4 regions of the Pseudomonas sp. S35 genome follow, and region 2 is predicted to be linked to each of the others. Evidence: predicted binding sites of a transcription regulator. Region 2 holds the regulator's gene; each other region holds the start of a gene.
The links. The regulator FliA, encoded in region 2, starts transcription of late flagellar genes. The targets are predictions, from matches to a motif close to CTAAAGTTTNNNNNNNNNNNGCCGNTAA.

Region 1 (5,041 bases), 2.6 Mb from region 2:
TACGTGCCGCTTCCGCGATTGCAAGCATGATCGCGAGCCAGGCTGTGCACTGCTCAAGGCGCTGGAAGACGGTCGCGTGCAGCAGCAGCGGATGAACAGCTATCGTTCGATTATTGCGAGTCTCCCGGAGAGCAGTTACTGACCCTTGTGGCGAGCAAGCTCCCTCGCCACAGAAAGCTCACCCATAGGGCAGAAACAAAAAGGCCGCGATCATCGCGGCCTTTTTGCATGTGCTGCTTAGGAACCTGCCTTAGGCACCGTAGGGTCCTTCACCCCACCATCATCAAACAGGTTCAGCTTCTGCCGCAGCTCGTGGGCCGGCAACGGCTCCTGCCCTGGCGGGATGGCGTTCGGGTCGCCCGGTACTTCGCCGGGTGCGCCAGCGCCTGGGGTTGGCGCAGCGGGCGGCTGATCACCTTCAATCGCGCGCTGGGCCTTTTTGGTCAGCACCACGATGTCGATCCGCCGGTTGATTGGGTTGAACGGATCCTTGGGCTCAAATAACTGCGAGGAAGCAAACCCCACCACGCGCGCCACTTGCGGGTCCGGGTAGCTGCCTGCCACCAACGCACGACGGGCGGCGTTGGCGCGGTTGGCCGAGAGTTCCCAGTTACCGAAATCACCCTGGCCAGCATACGGCTTGGCGTCGGTGTGGCCGCTGATGCTGATCTTGTTCGGCACCGCCTTGATGGTGTCAGCCATGGCCAGCAGGATGTCTTCGAAGTACGGCTTCAAGCGTGCACTGCCGGAATCGAACATCGGCCGGTTGGCGGCATCGGTGATCTGGATACGCAAGCCTTCCGGCGTGATCTCGAACGAGATCTGATCCTTGAATTTCAGCAACTGCGGATTTTCATCCACCTTGGTCTGCAACTCTTGCAGCAACAGCTCCAGGCGTTCCTGCTCGACCTGCTCGGCCATGCTTTCGACAGTGTCGCGCTCGATCGGGATGTTTTCCTGAGGCGCTTCGGTCTTGACCTCTGGGTTGATGGTGCGCTCAGGCGCCAACTGCGGCGAACCGCCCAGGTCGATCACGAACGGCGTACCGCTTTCCGAGAAGCCAATCGGGTCTTTGAAGTAGCCGGCGATGGCGATCTTCTGTTCGGGCGTGGCGGTGGACATCAGCCACAGCACCAGGAAGAACGCCATCATCGCCGTCGCAAAGTCGGCGAAGGCGATTTTCCAGGCACCACCATGGTGCCCCGCAGCGAAGCGCTTGACGCGCTTGATGATTATCGGCTGGTTGTTTTCCATGGCTTAGCGACCGCGAACCGCTTGTTCCAGCTCGGCGAAGCTTGGCCGATGTTTCGGGTACAACACCTTGCGACCGAACTCCACCGCCAGCGATGGCGGCATGCCGGAGGCGGACGCTACCAGGCTGGCCTTGATCGATTCGTACAGGTTGATTTCTTCCTTGGCATCGTGAGCCAGGGAGGTCGCCAGCGGGCCGAAGAAGCCGTAGGCCGCGAGAATACCGAAGAAGGTACCCACCAGCGCCGCACCAACGTGCATGCCGATGGCCGCTTGGTCGCCTTCGCCCAGGGACGCCATGGTCACCACGATACCGAGTACCGCCGCAACGATACCGAAGCCGGGCATGCCGTCAGCGATGCCGGTCACGGCGTGGGACGGGTGCTCCAGCTCTTCTTTAAGGCTGAACAATTCCATGTCGAACAGGCCTTCGAGCTCATGGGGGGCCATGTTGCCGGAGGACATGATGCGCAGGTAATCGCAGATGTAGGCGGTCATGCGCTCGTCTTTGAGCACGGCCGGGTACTTGGCGAAAATCGGGCTGGCGGCGGCGTCCTCGATGTCAGCCTCGATGGCCATCATGCCTTCGCGACGACTCTTGTTGAGGATCTCGTAAACCAGGCCCAGCACTTCCAGGTAGAAGGTGTGGGTAAAACGCGAACCGAACATGGCCAGCGACTTCTTGACCACGTGCATGGTCATGTAGCCGGGGTTGGCCTGCAGGAAAGCGCCCAGTGCCGCACCACCAATGATCAACACCTCGAAAGGCTGGATCAGTGCCGCAATTTTACCGTGGGACAAGACGTACCCGCCGAGCACGCTCGCGAAGACGACGATAATGCCGATAATTTTAGCCATAGGAGATGAGTACTTGCGCCGTCGGGTTCATGGACATATTTGGGGGAACTGGAAAACTCTTGTTCCTCTTATCGGCAAAACTGCGCCAGACTATAGCCCGTTAAGGCGAAAAGCCAGTTCGGCCCGCTCCGGGCGTGTTGACCGCAAGTGATGATCGCGCCCCAATCATGGCTAATGAAACGACAGTCCCATCTGTAAGACCCCTCTCTCTCGCCGCTTGGATCAAGCGCCTGGACGACGTGCTGCTGCCTGTTCCACAGGCCAGCCATGACCGGGTGTGCAAAGCCATCCGCGACAGCCGCAGTTCGTTGCGAGATATTGCCGAACTGATGCAAAACAGCCCGGCCCTGGTGCTCAGCGTGATGCGCGAGGCCAACAGCCATACCCACGGCAGCCTGGCGGAACCGGCAGAAAACCTCGAAGTGGCGCTCAACCGCCTGGGCCTCAAGCGCGCCGAAGAACTGCTGGCGCGCCTGCCTTCTGTGCCGGCCCACGAGATTCCAGTGGCGCTGCGCCAGCTGTTGCTGGTGAGCCAGCATGCGTCGCAACAAGCCAACGGCCTGTTTGGCAGCCGCCTGGCGCGACTGTGGCAAGACATTCACTGGGGCAGCCTGCTGTTTCTGTCACCCCTGTGGCCGATGGCCGTTGCCTACCCCAAGCTCCTTGAAGAATGGGAACTGCGCGTCATCCACAAGGGCGAGTCGGCACGCAAGGTCGAGCAGGAACTGTTCGGCGTGCGCCTGCTGGACCTGTGCCTGGGCCTGACCGAAGCGTGGCACCTGCCAATCTGGGTATCCCAGGGCTATAACCTGCTGCTGCGCGAGCAACGACTGCTGGTAAAGGCGCTGCATATCGCCCGCGAGGACGACCCGTTGCGTCACCAGCAATTGCTCGACGCCGAACCCAACCTGCGCCGCTGGCTGAACCAGCCGGCCAATACCGTGCTGCTGGCCAACGGCCTGGCGATGTCGGCCCAGGAGTCCTGGACCTGCCCGCACACCCAACGCTGGCAATACCTCACCGCCCTGTACCTGCAACAGCCCTTGAGCGAGGTACAGCAACAGGCTCACCAGCAAGCCGTCACCAGCGCCCGCACCACCCTGATGCCCGACCTCTGGCACCCGGCGCTGTCGCTGATCTGGCCGTGGCATGTGCAAAAGATTCATCGCGGCCTGCTGCCTGCGCCGCCACCGACTGCCGAAGCCTTGGCGGTCTGGCGCAACCGCTGCACCGAACTGCTGGTGGAGCCGAGCCGCTTTGCCAACGCCATGCATTTGACCACCTGCGCCAAAGAAGCCTTGGTGGCCAGCGGCATGCAGCGGGTCCTGTTGTTCATGGCCGACCGCGCGTTGAGCACCTTGCGCGTACACCAGGCAGATGGCCTGCCTAAAGACGCCGCCAACCTGAGCCTGGACGTGGTCAACAGCACGCTGTTGCAGCGCCTGCTGGAGAAATCCGCCCAGGTTCGCCTGACGCCGGACAACCACGCGCAGTTCTCAGCCTTGCTGCCGCCGATCCTGCGCCGCCTGTTCACCGGCGAACACCTGCTGCTGCGCTCGATGAGCTGCAATGGCCGCGTGGTGATGGTGATGGTTGCCGACCAGGGCGGCGGGCCGTTCTCGGAAACCACCGTACAGGCGTTCGGCAAAACCGCCCAATGCATCGAGAAAGCCCTGCACAGCTTTACCAACCGCAGCGCCTGATGCTTGCGTTACAATCGTCGTCCTTTATCGCCAACATTTGTGCCCAGGAGACCTCACATGCCTGACTTCTCTGGCTTGCCGCTGGTGATCGAATCTGCCGACTTGCTGAGTCGCCTGGATGCCGAACACCTGATTCTGGTGGACCTCACCAGCGCCGCCCGCTACGCCGAAGGGCATATCCCCGGCGCGCATTTCGTTGATCCCAAGCGCACCCAACTGGGCCAGCCACCGGCACCCGGCCTGCTGCCCAACAAGGCCGACCTGGAAAAGCTGTTCGGCGAACTGGGCCACACGCCCGACGCCACCTACGTGGTGTACGACGACGAAGGCGGCGGCTGGGCCGGGCGTTTTATCTGGCTGCTCGACGTGATCGGCCACCAGAAATACCACTACCTCGACGGCGGCCTGCTGGCGTGGCTCGAAGACAAACACCCGGTTTCCACTGAAGTGCCCGCCCCTGTCGGCGGCCCGGTCAGCCTCACGCTGCACGACGGCCCCACCGCCACTCGCGAGTACCTGCAAAGCCGCCTCGGCGCAGCCGACCTGGGTATCTGGGACGCACGCGGCCCGTTGGAATATTGCGGCGAGAAGGTGCTTGCAGCCAAAGGCGGGCACATCCCAGGTGCCGTGAACTTCGAATGGACCGCTGGCATGGACAAGGCCCGCAACCTGCGTATCCGCCGCGACATGCCGCAGATCCTCGAAGGCCTCGGGCTGACCAAAGACAAAGAAATCATCACCCACTGCCAGACTCACCACCGCTCTGGCTTCACCTACCTGGTGGCCAAGGCGCTCGGTTATCCGCGAGTCAAAGGTTATGCCGGTTCCTGGGGCGAATGGGGCAACCACCCCGACACCCCCGTTGAGATTTAAGGTTTAAGGACAGTTATGAAAAAGCAGTTGTTTATCCTCAGCCAATACTTGCTGCCGCACCATTTGCTGTCGCGCCTGGCCGGCTGCATTGCCGAGTGCCGCGTACGCTGGTTCAAGAACGCCTTCACCACTTGGTTCGCCAAGCGCTACCAAGTGGACATGTCCCAGGCGCTGGTTGAAGACGTGACCGCCTACGAGCACTTCAACGCCTTCTTCACCCGCGCCCTCAAGGACGGCGCCCGCCCACTGGATCAAACCCCGGGCGCAATACTCAGCCCAGCCGATGGCGCGGTCAGCCAGTTGGGGCCGATTGAGCACGGTCGTGTGTTCCAGGCCAAGGGTCACAGCTTCAGCGT
Region 2 (5,041 bases):
GGTCGAGCAGCGATTCGAACTCGGCGTCGGTGATGTCTTCGCTGGTCGGCGCCGCTGCCGGGGCAGGCGCCGCCGGTGCTTCAGCCTCGGCCTTGACGGCACTGAGGGAGTTGAGCAACTGCTCGAACTCGCTGTCCGTTACATCGGCTTCTGGCTGCGCCACCGGCTCAGGCGCGGCTTCAACCACCGGCGCTGCCGTGGTGTCGGCCGGCTCTGCATAGCGCGCCAGGGCGGCCAACAGTTCCGGCGTGGCCGCGGTGATCGGGGCACGTTCACGCACTTGGCTGAACATGCCGTTGACCGCATCCAGTGCTTCGAGAATCACGTCCATCAATTCCGAATCAACGTGACGCTCACCCTTGCGCAGGATGTCGAACACGTTCTCGGCGATGTGGCAGCACTCCACCAGCTCATGGAGCTGGAGGAAGCCGGCGCCCCCTTTTACAGTATGAAAACCGCGAAAAATTGCATTGAGCAGGTTCGCATCATCCGGTCGGCTTTCCAGCTCGACCAGTTGTTCGGACAGTTGCTCTAAAATTTCGCCGGCCTCTACAAGGAAATCCTGAAGGATCTCTTCATCGGCGCCGAAGCTCATGTGGGTGCTCCTTAGAAGCCTAAACTGGATAACAGGTCATCTACGTCATCCTGACCTGACACAACGTCTTCACGTTTATCGGCATGAATCTGCGGACCTTCACCCTTGGCGAGATGTTTTTGTGGATCTTTTTCAGAGAGGATCGCTTCGCGGTCATGTTCGATGCCGGCAAAACGGTCGACCTGGCCAGCCATGAGTACCAATTTGAGCAGGTTGCTTTCCACTTCGGTGACCAACTGGGTCACACGCTTGATCACCTGACCGGTAAGGTCCTGGTAGTCCTGGGCCAGCAGAATGTCATTGAGGTTGCTGGCAACCGTGCGGTTTTCCTGCTCGCTGCGTGACAAGAACCCTTCGACCCGACGGGCCAGCTCACGGAACTCTTCAGCCCCCACTTCCCGGCGCATGAAGCGGCCCCAGTCGTTGCTCAGGGCTTGGGCTTCAGTGGCCATGCCATTGACCAGGGGCGTGGCGTTTTCCACCAGGTCCATCGTGCGGTTGGCCGCCGCCTCAGTCAGCCTGACCACGTAGGACAGGCGTTCGGTGGCGTCAGTGATTTGTGAGATTTCTTCGGCCTGGGGCATATGCGGGTCAATCTGGAAATTGACGATCGCACTGTGCAGCTCGCGTGTGAGCTTGCCCACTTCCTGATACAGGCCGCGGTCACGGGTCTGGTTGAGCTCATGGATCAACTGCACCGCGTCGCCGAACTGGCCTCTTTCAAGGCTGTCGACCAACTGGTGAGCATGTTTTTTCAGGGTCGACTCGAAGTCTCCCTGTGACGTTTCTTTATGCTCCATAGCTCCCCCGCGATGGCATTAGCCGTGGATGCGTTCGAAGATCTTTTCGATCTTCTCTTTCAAGGCCTGTGCAGTGAATGGCTTGACCACATAACCGTTGACCCCGGCCTGGGCGGCTTCGATGATCTGCTCACGCTTGGCTTCGGCGGTCACCATCAACACGGGAAGGCTGCGCAGCTTTTCGTCGGCGCGCACGTGGCGCAACAGGTCGATACCGGTCATTCCCGGCATGTTCCAGTCCGTTACCAGAAAGTCGATGCTCCCGCTGTTGAGGATCGGAATTGCCGTCAGGCCGTCATCCGCCTCGACCGTGTTTGTGAACCCAAGGTCACGCAACAGGTTTTTTATGATCCGCCGCATCGTTGAGAAGTCATCAACGATGAGGATTTTCATGTTCTTGTCCAATTCGACCTCCAAGCAGTCTTAAACGCGCCCAGCACCTGGACGCGCCATTTCAATCAACAGGCATTACACAAAAAGGACTGCTGGGAACACCACGGGTCGAACCCGCGAAGGCCAATCACCTTCGCGGTATCGCTTCGCAGTGCCCCCACACCGCCTGTCAGCGCGCTCGCCACTCTCCCAATCGCCCGCGCAAGCGGGCTGCGCATTGGCTGTGCAACTGGCTGACACGCGATTCACTGACCCCCAGGACCTCACCGATTTCCTTGAGGTTCAGCTCTTCGTCGTAGTACAGCGCCAACACCAACCGCTCGCGCTCGGGCAAGTTGGCAATGGCGTCCGCCAATGCGCCCTGGAAGCGTTCATCTTCCAGGTCGCGCGACGGCTCCATGTGTGCGCTCGCGCCGTCCTCGTGCAGCCCTTCGTGTTCGCCGTCCTGCAACAGGTCGTCGAAACTGAACAGGCGGCTGCCCAAGGTATCGTTCAAAATCCCGTAGTAATCGTCGAGACTCAATTGGAGTTCGGCCGCAACTTCGTGATCTTTAGCGTCGCGACCGGTTTTTGCTTCAATTGCACGAATTGCGTCACTGACCATGCGCGTATTGCGGTGCACCGAACGCGGCGCCCAATCGCCTTTACGCACCTCATCGAGCATCGCGCCACGGATACGGATACCCGCATACGTCTCGAAACTCGCGCCTTTGCTGGCGTCGTATTTGGTCGACACTTCGAGCAGGCCGATCATGCCGGCCTGGATCAGGTCCTCGACCTGCACGCTGGCGGGCAGGCGAGCCAACAAGTGATAGGCGATACGCTTGACCAGCGGCGCATAGCGCTCAATCAACTCACCCTGGCTGTCACGGGCAGATTTCTTGTAGGCGTTGTAGCCGTTCGCTGTCATAGCACCGGTCCTGCGCTCGTCTGATGTACCAATCGCTCGACGAAAAACTCCAGATGCCCCCGAGGGTTGGCGGGCAACGGCCAAGTATCGACCTTCTGGGCAATAGCCTTGAACGCCAGTGCGCATTTGGAACGAGGGAACGCTTCGTAGACTGCACGCTGCTTTTGCACAGCCTTGCGCACACACTCGTCGTAGGGAACTGCGCCGACGTATTGTAAGGCGACATCGAGGAAGCGATCCGTGACCTTGGTCAACTTGGCGAACAGGTTGCGCCCTTCCTGCGGGCTCTGGGCCATGTTGGCCAGCACGCGGAAGCGGTTCATGCCGTAGTCACGGTTAAGCAGTTTGATCAGGGCGTAGGCGTCGGTGATCGAGGTGGGTTCATCGCAGACCACCAGCAACACTTCCTGCGCGGCGCGCACGAAGCTGACCACGGACTCGCCGATCCCGGCGGCGGTGTCGATCACCAGCACGTCGAGGTTGTCGCCGATATCACTGAAGGCCTGGATCAGGCCGGCATGTTGCGCCGGGCTCAGGTGCACCATGCTCTGGGTACCGGAGGCGGCCGGCACGATGCGGATCCCGCCAGGGCCCTGGAGCAGCACATCGCGCAGCTCACAGCGCCCCTCGATCACATCGGCAAGGGTATGTTTGGGCGTCAGTCCCAGCAGAACGTCGACGTTCGCCAGCCCCAGGTCAGCATCCAGCAGCATGACGCGACGGCCAAGCTCTGCCAGGGCCAGGGACAAATTCACTGACACGTTAGTTTTCCCGACGCCACCTTTGCCGCCGGTCACCGCGATCACCTGTACGGGATGCATGCTGCCCATTTTATTTCTTTACCTTGTCTTGCTTAGACGCAGGCTACATGGCTTGGCCGCGTGAATCGCTTGCAGACCATCGATGTAGGTACATTTCACGGTGTTCATCCTGACTTCAACCGACCCGTTTTGCCGGGTGGTGGTAGAGGTCGGCGAACATATCGGCCATCGCTTCCTCGCTAGGCTCTTCTTGCATTTGCACGCTGACGGCGCGGCTGACCAACTGATGACGGCGCGGCAGATGCAGATCATCCGGGATCCGCGGCCCGTCGGTCAGGTAGGCAACCGGTAGTTCATGGCTGATAGCCAGGCTCAACACTTCGCCCAGGCTGGCGGTTTCATCCAGTTTGGTCAGGATGCAACCGGCCAGGCCGCAGCGCTTGTAGCTATGGTACGCAGCGGTAAGAACCTGTTTTTGGCTGGTGGTTGCAAGCACCAGGTAATTTTTCGACTTGATGCCACGCCCAGCCAGGCTTTCCAGTTGCATGCGCAACGCCGGGTCGCTGGCTTGCAGGCCGGCGGTGTCGATCAACACCACGCGCTTGCGCAGCAGCGGGTCGAGCGCGTTGGCCAGGGACTGGCCCGGATCGACGTGGGTCACCGGCACATTGAGGATACGACCCAAGGTCTTGAGCTGTTCCTGGGCACCGATGCGGTAGCTGTCCATGCTCACCAGCGCGATGTTATTGGCGCCGTACTTGAGCACGTAACGCGCGGCCAGCTTGGCCAGGGTGGTGGTCTTGCCCATGCCGGCAGGGCCGACCATGGCGATCACGCCACCCTCTTCCAAGGGTTCAATTTCCGGGGTGACGATCATCCGCGCCAGGTGCGCCAGCAACATGCGCCAGGCTTGGCGAGGTTCGTCGATTTCGGTGGTCAGGGCCAGCAGGTCGCGAGACAGCGGACCGGACAGGCCGATGCGTTGCAGGCGGCGCCACAGGTTGGCCTGTTGCGGCTTGCTGCCTTGCAGTTGTGTCCAGGCCAGCGAGCCGAGCTGCACTTCCAGCAGTTCGCGCAGGCCATTGAGCTCAAAGCGCATCGAATCAAACACACGCTGGTCGACGGCGGCGGCCGGGGCTGGCGCGGCAGGACGCGGCGGTTCGATGAAGGTCGGCTCAACCAGGGGCTCGGCAGCCGTCAGCGGCAGGCCGGCAAACAACTGGCGATTGGTGGTGGCATCGCTGTCGCCACGCATGCTCAGTTCGGCCTGGGCCGAGACGATACGCGAGGCGGTCTTGCGCAGCTCGTCTTCGAGCTCCATGTTCGGCACGCGTGGCGCCAGCGCCGAGGGGGTGTAATCCAGGGCAGCCGTCAGCTCGACACCGCCGGCAATACGACGGTTACCGATAATCGCGGCGTCGGCGCCCAGTTCATCACGGACCAGTTTCATGGCCTGACGCATATCGGCGGCGAAAAAACGCTTCACTTGCATAACCCACTACCCTCAGCCGTTGGGCCCTACTGTCGCGACGATAGTCACTTGCTTGTTGTCAGGAATTTCCTGATAAGCCAAAACGTGCAA
Region 3 (5,041 bases), 1.6 Mb from region 2:
CCACAGCAAGCCTGCTGGCCACAACAGGCCTGCTGATTACGGTATTGCCCTCGACAGGTTTAGACTTTGAACTGGCGCAGGAGGCCGTCGAGTTGTTCGCTCAAGCCGCGTAAATGCACGCTGGCCACGCTGGACTGCTCCGCTGCCAATGCCGTGCTGTGGGACAGCCCAGCCGCCTGGGTGACGTTCTGGTTGATGTCCTCCACCACATGCGCCTGTTGCAACGTGGCACTGGCAATCGAGGCGTTCAGGCCGTTGAGGTTGTGTAGCGCCTGGCCGATGGCGGTGAGGCTGGCACCGGCCTGGCCCGCTTGTTCGATGGTCAGTTGCGAGGCGCTGTGGCTGTCGCTGATTACCTTGACCGCCGCTTCCGAGTGGCCTTGCAGGCGCTCGATCATCGCCTGGATCTCGGCGGTGGATTTTTGCGTGCGCTGGGCGAGCAGCCGGACTTCGTCGGCGACCACGGCGAACCCGCGACCCTGCTCGCCGGCACGTGCCGCTTCGATGGCGGCGTTCAAGGCCAGCAAGTTGGTCTGGTCGGCGATGGAGCGGATCACTTCCAGCACACCGCCGATCTGGGTGCTTTCGCTGGACAGGGTGCGAATCACTTCCACCGCCTGGCTGATGGTGCTGGAGAGTTGGTCGATTTGCTTCAGGCTGCCGTCGATATTGACCTGGCCCTGTTGCGCCTGGGCCTGGGCATCGCGCATTTCGCTGGCGGCGTGTTCGGCGTTCTTGGCCACGTCCTGCACGCCATAGGTGACTTCATTGATGGCGGTGGCCACCAGTTCCATCTGTTGCGATTGCTGTTGGCTGCGGTCATGGGCCTGGCTGGCGTTGTTGCCCAGGTCGGTGGAGGACTGGCCCAAGGCGTTGGCGCACACCTGCAACTGGCTCACCACTTGGCGCAGCTTGGCGGTGAAGCTGTTGAAGTGCTGGGACAGTTGGGTGATTTCGTCACGCCCATGAGTGTCGAGGCTGCGGGTCAGGTCGCTTTCGCCGCTGGCGATATTGCCCATGGCATTCACCGCGTCCTGCAACGGGCGCACAATGCTGCGGGCGATCAGCGACACCAGCAGGCCCATCACCAGCGCAATGCCCAGGCCGATCAACGAGGCTTTCCACACCTGGCCGGTGAACTCGGCCTGCACGTCGTCCACATACACACCCGAGCCGATAATCCAGCCCCAGGGCTCGAACAGTTGGATGTACGAGGTCTTGGCCACCGGCGCTTCGGCACCCGGCTTGGGCCAGCGGTAGTTGACGATGCCGGCGCCCTTGGCCTTGGCCAGGCTGACAAATTCGTTGAACACCGCAAAACCGTCCGGGTCGCGGATGGCCGACAGGTTCTGGCCGTCGAGCTTGGGGTTGGCCGGGTGCATGATCATCACGGGCGTGAGGTCGTTGATCCAGAAGTAGTCGTCATGGTCATAACGCAAGCCGCGTACAGCGCTCAAGGCTTGTTTCTGGGCGGCGTCACGGGTCATCACGCCGGTGGTTTCCAGGCCGTGATAAAACGTCAGGATCCCGCTGGCGGTCTGGACCACGTGTTGGGTCTGTTGGCGCTTGGCTTGGTAGAGGTCGTCATGGATCTGCTTGAGCATCAGCAAACCCAGGGCCAGCAGCATCAGCACGGCGACTATCAGGATCAGCCAAAGGCGGCGGCTGATCGACATATTGCGCAAACTGTTCATCGTCCTGTCACTCCGGGCTTTTTATAATTGTGGGCGTCGCATCGACTTTTACGCCTTGTCTGATAGGCTTTCGGCCTGTAATCGCAAAACCTGAGTACTGCCTGATTTTTACAGCATTTTTGCAGGCTGGCGTTGACCACCATCAACACCAGGCCTTCAGCGCGCTCGTCGTCAGTGAACCATTAAAAAAGACTAACAAGGCATGCCGCCGCGCATGACCTTTGGGGGAAGCATGGATTTTTGGACCGCCATTCAGGCATTGATTCTTGGCGTAGTGGAGGGGCTGACGGAGTTCCTGCCGATTTCCAGCACCGGGCACCAGATCATCGTGGCCGACTTGCTCGACTTCGGCGGCGAGCGTGCGATGGCCTTCAATATCATCATCCAGCTCGGCGCTATCCTGGCGGTGGTGTGGGAGTTCCGGCGCAAGATTCTCGATGTCGTTACCGGCTTGCCGACCCAGCGCACGGCGCAGCGTTTCACGATCAATCTGTTGATCGCGTTCCTGCCGGCCGTGGTGCTGGGGGTGATCTTCGCCGACCTGATTCATCACTACCTGTTCAACCCGATCACCGTGGCCACGGCGCTGGTGGTGGGCGGCGTCATCATGTTGTGGGCCGAGCGCCGCGAGCATGAAGTGCACGCCGAGACCGTCGACGACATCACCTGGAAAGACGCGCTCAAGGTCGGCTTTGCCCAGTGCCTGGCGATGATCCCGGGCACTTCGCGTTCCGGCTCGACCATCATCGGCGGCCTGCTGTTCGGCCTGTCGCGCAAGACCGCTACCGAGTTCTCGTTCTTCCTGGCCATGCCGACCATGGTCGGCGCCGCGGTGTACTCCGGCTACAAGTACCGCGACCTGTTCCAGCCAGCGGACCTGCCGGTGTTTGCCGTGGGTTTCATCACCTCGTTCATCTTCGCGATGATCGCGGTCAAGGGCCTGCTCAAGTTCATCGCCAGCCATAGTTATGCGGCGTTTGCCTGGTATCGGATCGGGTTTGGCCTGCTGATCCTGGCGACCTGGCAGTTCGGTTGGATCGACTGGGCGGCGGCCAAGGCATGAGCATCCAGCACCCGCGCTTGAAGGCGGCGATTTTTATGCTGCTGTGCGCGGCGCCGCTGGTGGGGTCGGTATTGGTGTGGCTGCGTGGCGAAACCGTGATGCCGCTGGCGGCCTATGGCGTGGTCAGCGTGATTGCGTTTTTGCTGTACTGGCGCGACAAGCGCAAGGCGCAAACGGACAGTTGGCGCACCCCGGAAAACATCCTCCACGCCGTGGAACTGGCGGGCGGTTGGCCGGGGGCGTTGATCGCCCAGCAGGTGTTGCGCCACAAGACGCGCAAGGTGTCTTACCAAGTGTTGTTCTGGGTCATCGTGCTGCTGCACCAGGTGTTCTGGCTGGACCAGCTGTTCCTCGGCGGCACGTTGCTATCAGTCCTCTAGCCGCAACCCGATCTGCGTGCGCTTGGGCAGTTTGTTCACCACCAGTTGGTGGGAACGCTGCAACAAGCCACGCACTTCATCGGCGCCCAGCGGGTAGGGCGTGTTCATGATGATCCACTGTGCACGCGCCAGGTACGGCGCGGGGTGGATGCCGGGGCGGTCGACGTGGCCGAGGAACAGTTCCTTGTCGACCTTGAGCGCCAGTGAGTCGCCGCGCAGGTTTTGCAGGGCGAACATCTTGTTGCCGGCAATCGAAAACACCCGCACGCCGCCCCATTTGTAGTCTTCCCGCGCGCCGGGCAGGCTCAGGCAGAACGTAGCGACTTGCTCTTCGCTCATCTTCATAGCAGGCGGTCTCCGCAGCTTTTAAAGCCTTCTTCCAGGTAATCGATCCAGGCCCGAATGGCCGGCAGCACGCCGCGCCGGTGCGGGTAAACGGCCTGCAACCAGCCGCCCGGCAGTGACCATTGCGGCAGCAATTGCACCAGGTGGCCGTTGGCCAATTCCTCCTCGCAATACATCATTGGCAGCACGGTAAAGCCCAGGCCCATGATGGCGCTGGCCTTGCGCACATTGAAGTCATCCACGCCCAGGCGCGCTTCCATGATCAGGTCGTGGGGGTTGCCCTGTGGGTCGATGATGCGTTGGTGCACCATACGGTCCGCCTCCAGTGCGCCGAGTATCGGCAACTGCTTGAGGTCATCAAGGCTGCTGATATGACGGCCGTGCAAGAAGTTGGGGCTGGCAACCAGTGCGGTCTGGGCCGGGCGCAGGCGCTTGGTGACCAGCAGTGGGTCTTCATCGCCATGCTCGCGCACCCGCAACGCCACATCGATGCCCTCGGCCACCAGGTCGACTCGGCGGTTGACCAGGCTCATTTCCAACTGCACCTGAGGGTGCGCTGCCAGAAACCCGGCGACCACGTCCGGCATCATGTTGTGTGCCAAGCCCACCGGGCAGGTCACACGTAGCCGCCCACGGGGCTCGCTGGACATACTCGCCACAGCCTCATCAGCCATCTCGGCTTCCAGCAGCATCGCCTGGCAGTGGCGCAGGTAGCGCTCGCCGACGGCGGTGAGGGTTAACTGGCGCGTGGTGCGTTGCAGCAGGCGTGCGCCCAGGCGCTCTTCCAGCTCGGCAATGCGCCGCGACAGCCGTGATTTAGGAATGCCCAGCAGCCGACCGGCGGCCGCGAAACCGCCGGCTTCGACGACTTTGGCGAAATAGTAGAGGTCGTTGAGGTCTTGCATGGCGAGCCTATTGTCCTGTCAGTGGGACAAACTATCGCACAACAGCCGACTTATCGAGTATTGGTTTCATGCGTAGCATCACCACCATCTGATCGCCCTAGTCGATCCCACCTCGGAGATCCATCATGAAACTGTTGCATATCGATTCCAGCATCCTCGGCGACAACTCGGCTTCCCGTCAGCTCAGTGCCGGTGTGGTGAAGGCCTGGCAGGCTGCCGAACCAGGTGTAGAAGTGACTTACCGTGACCTGGCCAGCGAAGGCATCAACCACTTCTCCGGCGCCACCCTGGGTGCGTTGGGCACTGCTGCCGAACTGCGCGACGCCGCGCAAAAGCACGAAGCTGAGCTAAGCGCTTCGTCCCTGGCTGAATTCCTCGCTGCCGACGCCATCGTGGTTGGTGCGCCGATGTACAACTTCACCATCCCGACCCAACTCAAAGCCTGGATCGACCGTATCGCCGTCGCCGGCCAGACCTTCCGCTACACCGAAGCCGGCCCGGAAGGCCTGTGCGGCAATAAGAAAGTCATCATCGTCTCCACCGCCGGTGGCTTGCATGCGGGTCAGGCGTCGGGTGCGGCCCATGAAGGCTACCTGAAACTGCTGTTTGGCTTCCTCGGTATCACCGATATCGAAATCGTGCGGGCCGAAGGCC
Region 4 (5,041 bases), 2.4 Mb from region 2:
GGGCCTGGCTCGCCTGCAACCTAACTTGGCCAACACCAGTGTCACCGGCGCGCTGAGCAATCCCTATCTGAGTCAGGGCGAACAGGCCAGCGGAGTCGGTCTGCACCAGAAAATAGGCCAGCAATGGCAGAGCAGCGTGCAAGTCCAAACGGCACGAGCCGCCGAGCGCTTTGCCGACAAGCCTGCCAGCGAAAAGCAACAGAGCATACAGACCGAACTTGCGTACATGGCTGACAACGGTGTGGTCGCCAGCTGGCAGATGGGTGTGCTCAACGAGCAACAGCGCCTGCTCGGCTCGCAGAGCGAGACCCTGCTCGGCGGTGGAAATACCCGTACCCTGTTCCACGGCCTAAACCTGAGCATGCCATTGAGCGAGCATTGGCAGGTCTATGGACGCTATAACAGCGGGCGCAGCCAGGTGCGCGGCAAAGGCTGGGCCGAGGGCAGTACCTTGATCAGTAATAGCTTCACCCTAGGCATCAACGTTCAACCAGCCAAGGGGCTACAAGTCGGGGCCCTCGCCTACCAGCCGTTGCGTCTTAAGAACAGCACGCTATCAACTCAGCTGCCCACCGGCCTCAATGCCGACAACAGCGTGGCCTGGAAAAGTGTCGACCTGAGCCTCAAGCCCGACGGGCACCACATGGAGTATGAAGCCTTTTTTCGCTACGACCTGCCTATGCTGCCGCTTTCCTTCAAAGGCAGCCTGCTGCGCGTAGAGGATTACGCCAACCAGGCCGGCAATGACGGCACTCTGTTACTGCTCAATGCCCGACTGCAATATTAGCCTGCAGCAGCGCAGGGACGGCGCTGCTGGAACATTTGCATGACACAATCCATCTCGATCATGAGCAATTCTTTAGAGTCTGCTTGCGCTTCCCGGCTCACTCGGCATCGACGAAGGTCATTTGCTTTATTGAAAAACTCGGCAATTGGTGTCCGGGGATTTTGCCAAATCAGGAAGTCTTTTTCAGGATTTTCCTATAAGACAGCATCCTATGCAGGGGTATTGGTCGTTGAAAAATTTCTTTGAGGCTAAAGTGTTTTAATAATTGGCCGAAATAATAATTATATCCTAATCTTGAGGTGCGTGCCGTGAGTTTACGAAAATTGAAATTAGCTGCTCGTTCTGCGCTCTGTTTTGGTTTTTTTTGCATTCTAATCGTCTTGCTAGGAATTTTTGCAATACAGCAGGCTTCGATTTTGAATAGTGCTGAAAAAAAGATAGAGACGAATATTATTCCTAGCTTCAAAGTCTTAGGTGTACTTGATCGCGAATTTGTAAGTGTGCGTAATAGCAACAGTAAATTACGTAATGCAGGCGAGGATGATTCCGTAAGAGCGGGCGACAAGAAAGATCTAATTAGATCTCAATTGTTGATCCAGCAAAGCATGGATAGCTTATCTCATCTTATCGTCACGCCCGAAGGCCTGGCCGCAATTAATAGTCTCGCGGAATCATTCGAGAAATTCAATAATATTCAAGTGAAGTATATGGCTTTGATAGATGCCAAGAATTTCAGCGAGGCGATTAACTTTACGAATAGCGAAGTAAGAAATGTCTCTCGTATTGTTGCAGGGAATATTGAGGCGTTGAAAAAAGTTAATGACATGAAGGCGGAAGCGGCTGGCGACGAAGCCGAAGAAGCTTATAATCGAATGATAGTTTTGGCCAGCTCATTCATTATTGTTTCTTTAATCGCTACTATCACTCTAGCCTGGTTCTATACCAAAAGCATAACGACTCCATTGCTCAAGTCCCTAATGATTGCTGAACGTATTGCGACTAACGATTTTAGTCATGATATATACCCTGATGGTACTGATGAAATGGGGCGACTCCTTGACGCGTTATCAAAAATGCAGGGTAATCTGCGTAGTGCCATTATTCAGATAGGTGATTCTTCAACCCAATTAGCAGCAACTGCAGAGGAAATGCATGCCGTCACGGAAGACGCCTCTCAGGGATTAATTCGTCAGAATAATGAGATAGAGATGGCGGCGACCGCAGTGAACGAGATGAGTTCGGCCGTGGACGAAGTTGCGAGTAATGCAGCGGAGGCCTCCAGTGCAGCCTCGAGCACTGCAGAGACGGCAATCGCCGGTAGAGGTAAGGTAAATGAGACGGTGGTTGCGATTAATATCATGGTAGATAACGTTGAGTCGACCTCGGTTAACGTGCGCGGTCTAGCAGAGATGGCAACGGATATTAGTGGAGTGCTTGATGTCATCCGCTCAGTCGCCCAGCAAACTAATCTGCTAGCGCTTAATGCCGCGATTGAGGCTGCGCGTGCCGGGGAGGCTGGCCGAGGGTTTGCCGTGGTGGCAGATGAAGTTAGGGCGCTTGCTCATCGCACCCAGTTGTCGACAAGCGAAATTGAAAAAATGATTCTCACCATTCAGACGAGTTCTACTGACGCAGTAACGTCCATGAACCAGACTAGCCATCAAGCAGGCAAAACGTTAGCGCTGGCTCAGTCGGCGGGATTAGCACTCGCGGAAATAACTGAGTCGATTGAGCATATCAACGACCGTAATGTACAGATAGCAACAGCCTCTGAAGAACAGTCGCAGGTCGCAAGGCAAGTTGACGCAAATTTGGTCAGCATACGCGATCTTTCTATCCAGTCGGCGGCAGGTTCACGACAGACGTCTGTGGCCAGTGCTGAACTTTCTAGCTTAGCCGTTGAGCTAAGTCGACTGGTTGCAAAATTCAAGGTTTGAACGTCCAGAACGTTGCTTTCGCAATAGTAATTTAAAAGGTTTCTTCTGCTTATATTAAAATAAGTAATTCTTAGCCACGCTGATACCTCTATGGATTACGGGTTGCCGATGTGGTTTGTTGATAATTCGAAAGTGAACGGGTGATAATGATGTCCAGCCTTTGCAATTACTGTTAATTTCGCTGGAATAAATAGAGTCGGTAAAAAATTAACCAATCAGATTAGAGCTTTGCATTTTTAAATGCGGATGATCACTAAGCTGGTGTCTGTCCGAGATGATTCTCCCCCGTGTGAGAGGCCGGTGATGGTTTGGGATTGGTTATATATCAAATAATGCTCAGGATGGACATTCTCTCAATGCTGATTTGCAAGCATCCTTAGATAAGGCAGGGTTCCTGATAAAAGTTTTTGTTGTTGTTCCTTCGATACTCGTTACGTTACGTCGAATTATATGTATTCCCTGTACCGCCACAAAGAGATTTAAAGTAAGTCATTGATGTGTGCTTTGCTATGAACGACTGAGTTTGTGTGCTTGAAGGCTGGCAAAACAATCGGAGCAAACGATGATTTTTTATGGTGGCATTTTTTTAGGGATGGTAGCTCTGGGGCTATAGTTACAATAAAAACGAGAGGGAATTGTTGAGATGCAATATAGATTAATTGAGTCAATTCAAGTGCTTAAGGAGAGTCAAGAGGTGATTCTTAAGTCCGTTGCCGGGCTTATCCAGACGATACGGCTCACTGAACAGAAAATGTCTGTTCTGGCCCGTGATGTCCGTAATTTTGATAAATCAGGCCTAGAAAGCTTAGAGGGTCAGCTTTACATTTTGGCTGTAGAAATTGATAGTATGAGAGATTTAGCTTTTAAGGAGTTGAGTCTTCTTTCGAATAAAATCGATACCTGTCTAAATATGATAGCTGAAGAGGTCGATTTAGTAGGAGGCGAAGTCGAGGGAAGCCTTTTTTCGACTTTGTTCTCTCAATGCTTATTGCAGCTTGAAGATTTTAAGTTGCAGGTAGAATCTTTTCGGCAGAACATCAATTAAAGATTTGGGTAATCGAATTTTAATAAATAATTGAAATTTTAAATATGTCACTCTCACCATTTGTTGGTTTTTAGTTAGTGTATTTTTTTGCTAGGAACTCTACGAAATAAGCGGAAACCATTTTGGCGTCCGCGGGCCTCGATATTCAGTAAAGGTCCGCGACCATAAAGGCGGGAGTCCACGATGGCCAAACTGTACGAATTCCCCGACGCAGCCTGGGATTTGCGTGCAGATATCTCCTATGAGCCCCGCCGCAGCGGGCGCCCACGAATAGATGATCGCTTGATGCTCAACGGCGTCCTTCGGGTGCTCTGCTCTGGCGCTGCTTGGTGCGATATGCCTGAACGCGTTGGTTCATAGTCAACCGTTTATCAACGCTTTCGTGACTGGCGCAATCGCAGAGCGTTTGACTAGATGCTCCAGCGGCTTACTTCAAGCTCAACGAGCATGGAATAATTGATCTGGAGACCCGGATGATTGACTCCACTTCAGTACGAGTGTTGCCGCTGACGCGATTTTGCCACGATATACAGCTTCAGCCAGCTAGGACGTGTGCACCCATGCCCCGGCTTGTCGAGCAAACCATCCAATCGTAGCGTTTGAAAGCCCAGGCACCAACGGGTGATTGTTGTGAGTGAGAAATTGGTCAAGAGAGCGGTTTCTATCCGCGAACAACCTTGAGCTGCCAGCAGAATCACTCGGGCGTTCACTTGCGTTCCCCCAAGTGCTGAATGACAGGGAGCGTATAGCCAAGATCTAAGAAAAGTTTTTCGAGAACAGCACACTAGAGGCTATTCCCGTTTCACATGGGTAGCCATAGGAAGACGCAGGCCATAGCCACTACGCCTTCTTAATTTCGCTTGAGCTTGTCGAAGCGAGATGCGACCGCCCGGTAATGCTCCAGCCGGGCGAAGGCGTTTTCTACCAAAGGCCGGTTGCGATAAAGCCTTCTATCCAGATCCGCGTTGCCTTTCGCGGAGTTGCGCTTTCCCGGAATTACAGCTTTGGCACCTTGCTGTTCAACGTGTTCCCGATGACCTCACTGTCATAGCTTTTGTCCGCAATGATTATTTCTGCGGCAGCTACCTTGGCAATCAGCGCGCACGCCTGGGCGCACAGATCGTTGATCTGGCCTCCAGTGACTTCAACCGCGATTGGCAGTCCGCGGGCATCTACAGTCAAGTGGATCATGCTGGTGTTGCGGGCTCGGCTTTCCCTACTGCCTCATCCTTGCCACCGGCAGCATCTGCACTGTGCTGGTGGGCCTTGGCA

Region 1: motA (flagellar motor stator protein MotA) is a predicted target of FliA. The motif match lies at 2,178-2,205, and genes of this name have one in related genera.
Region 3: PspS35_RS13505 (methyl-accepting chemotaxis protein) is a predicted target of FliA. The motif match lies at 1,762-1,789, and genes of this name have one in related genera.
Region 4: PspS35_RS09970 (methyl-accepting chemotaxis protein) is a predicted target of FliA. The motif match lies at 1,036-1,063, and genes of this name have one in related genera.

What each region holds. Positions count from the first base shown of each region.
Region 1 is NZ_CP019431.1:602,902-607,942, reverse strand. It holds gene rsgA (small ribosomal subunit biogenesis GTPase RsgA) at 1-142, shown strand, start outside; gene motB (flagellar motor protein MotB) at 238-1,254, opposite strand; gene motA (flagellar motor stator protein MotA) at 1,258-2,109, opposite strand; gene PspS35_RS02555 (HDOD domain-containing protein) at 2,277-3,812, shown strand; gene rhdA (thiosulfate sulfurtransferase) at 3,870-4,685, shown strand; gene asd (archaetidylserine decarboxylase) at 4,701-5,041, shown strand, end outside.
Region 2 is NZ_CP019431.1:4,629,105-4,634,145, forward strand. It holds gene PspS35_RS20625 (chemotaxis protein CheA) at 1-595, opposite strand, end outside; gene PspS35_RS20630 (protein phosphatase CheZ) at 607-1,395, opposite strand; gene PspS35_RS20635 (chemotaxis response regulator CheY) at 1,414-1,788, opposite strand; gene fliA (RNA polymerase sigma factor FliA) at 1,958-2,698, opposite strand; gene fleN (flagellar synthesis regulator FleN) at 2,695-3,528, opposite strand; gene flhF (flagellar biosynthesis protein FlhF) at 3,635-4,951, opposite strand; gene flhA (flagellar biosynthesis protein FlhA) at 4,964-5,041, opposite strand, start outside.
Region 3 is NZ_CP019431.1:3,060,090-3,065,130, forward strand. It holds gene PspS35_RS13505 (methyl-accepting chemotaxis protein) at 60-1,694, opposite strand; gene PspS35_RS13510 (undecaprenyl-diphosphate phosphatase) at 1,927-2,757, shown strand; gene PspS35_RS13515 (DUF1294 domain-containing protein) at 2,754-3,137, shown strand; gene PspS35_RS13520 (MmcQ/YjbR family DNA-binding protein) at 3,126-3,482, opposite strand; gene PspS35_RS13525 (LysR substrate-binding domain-containing protein) at 3,479-4,387, opposite strand; gene PspS35_RS13530 (FMN-dependent NADH-azoreductase) at 4,513-5,041, shown strand, end outside.
Region 4 is NZ_CP019431.1:2,183,492-2,188,532, forward strand. It holds gene PspS35_RS09965 (S8 family peptidase) at 1-787, shown strand, start outside; gene PspS35_RS09970 (methyl-accepting chemotaxis protein) at 1,096-2,724, shown strand; gene PspS35_RS09975 (hypothetical protein) at 3,368-3,769, shown strand; partial or broken gene PspS35_RS30225 (transposase) at 3,953-4,266, shown strand; partial or broken gene PspS35_RS09985 (helix-turn-helix domain-containing protein) at 4,306-4,473, opposite strand; partial or broken gene PspS35_RS09990 (IS5 family transposase) at 4,620-5,041, opposite strand, start outside.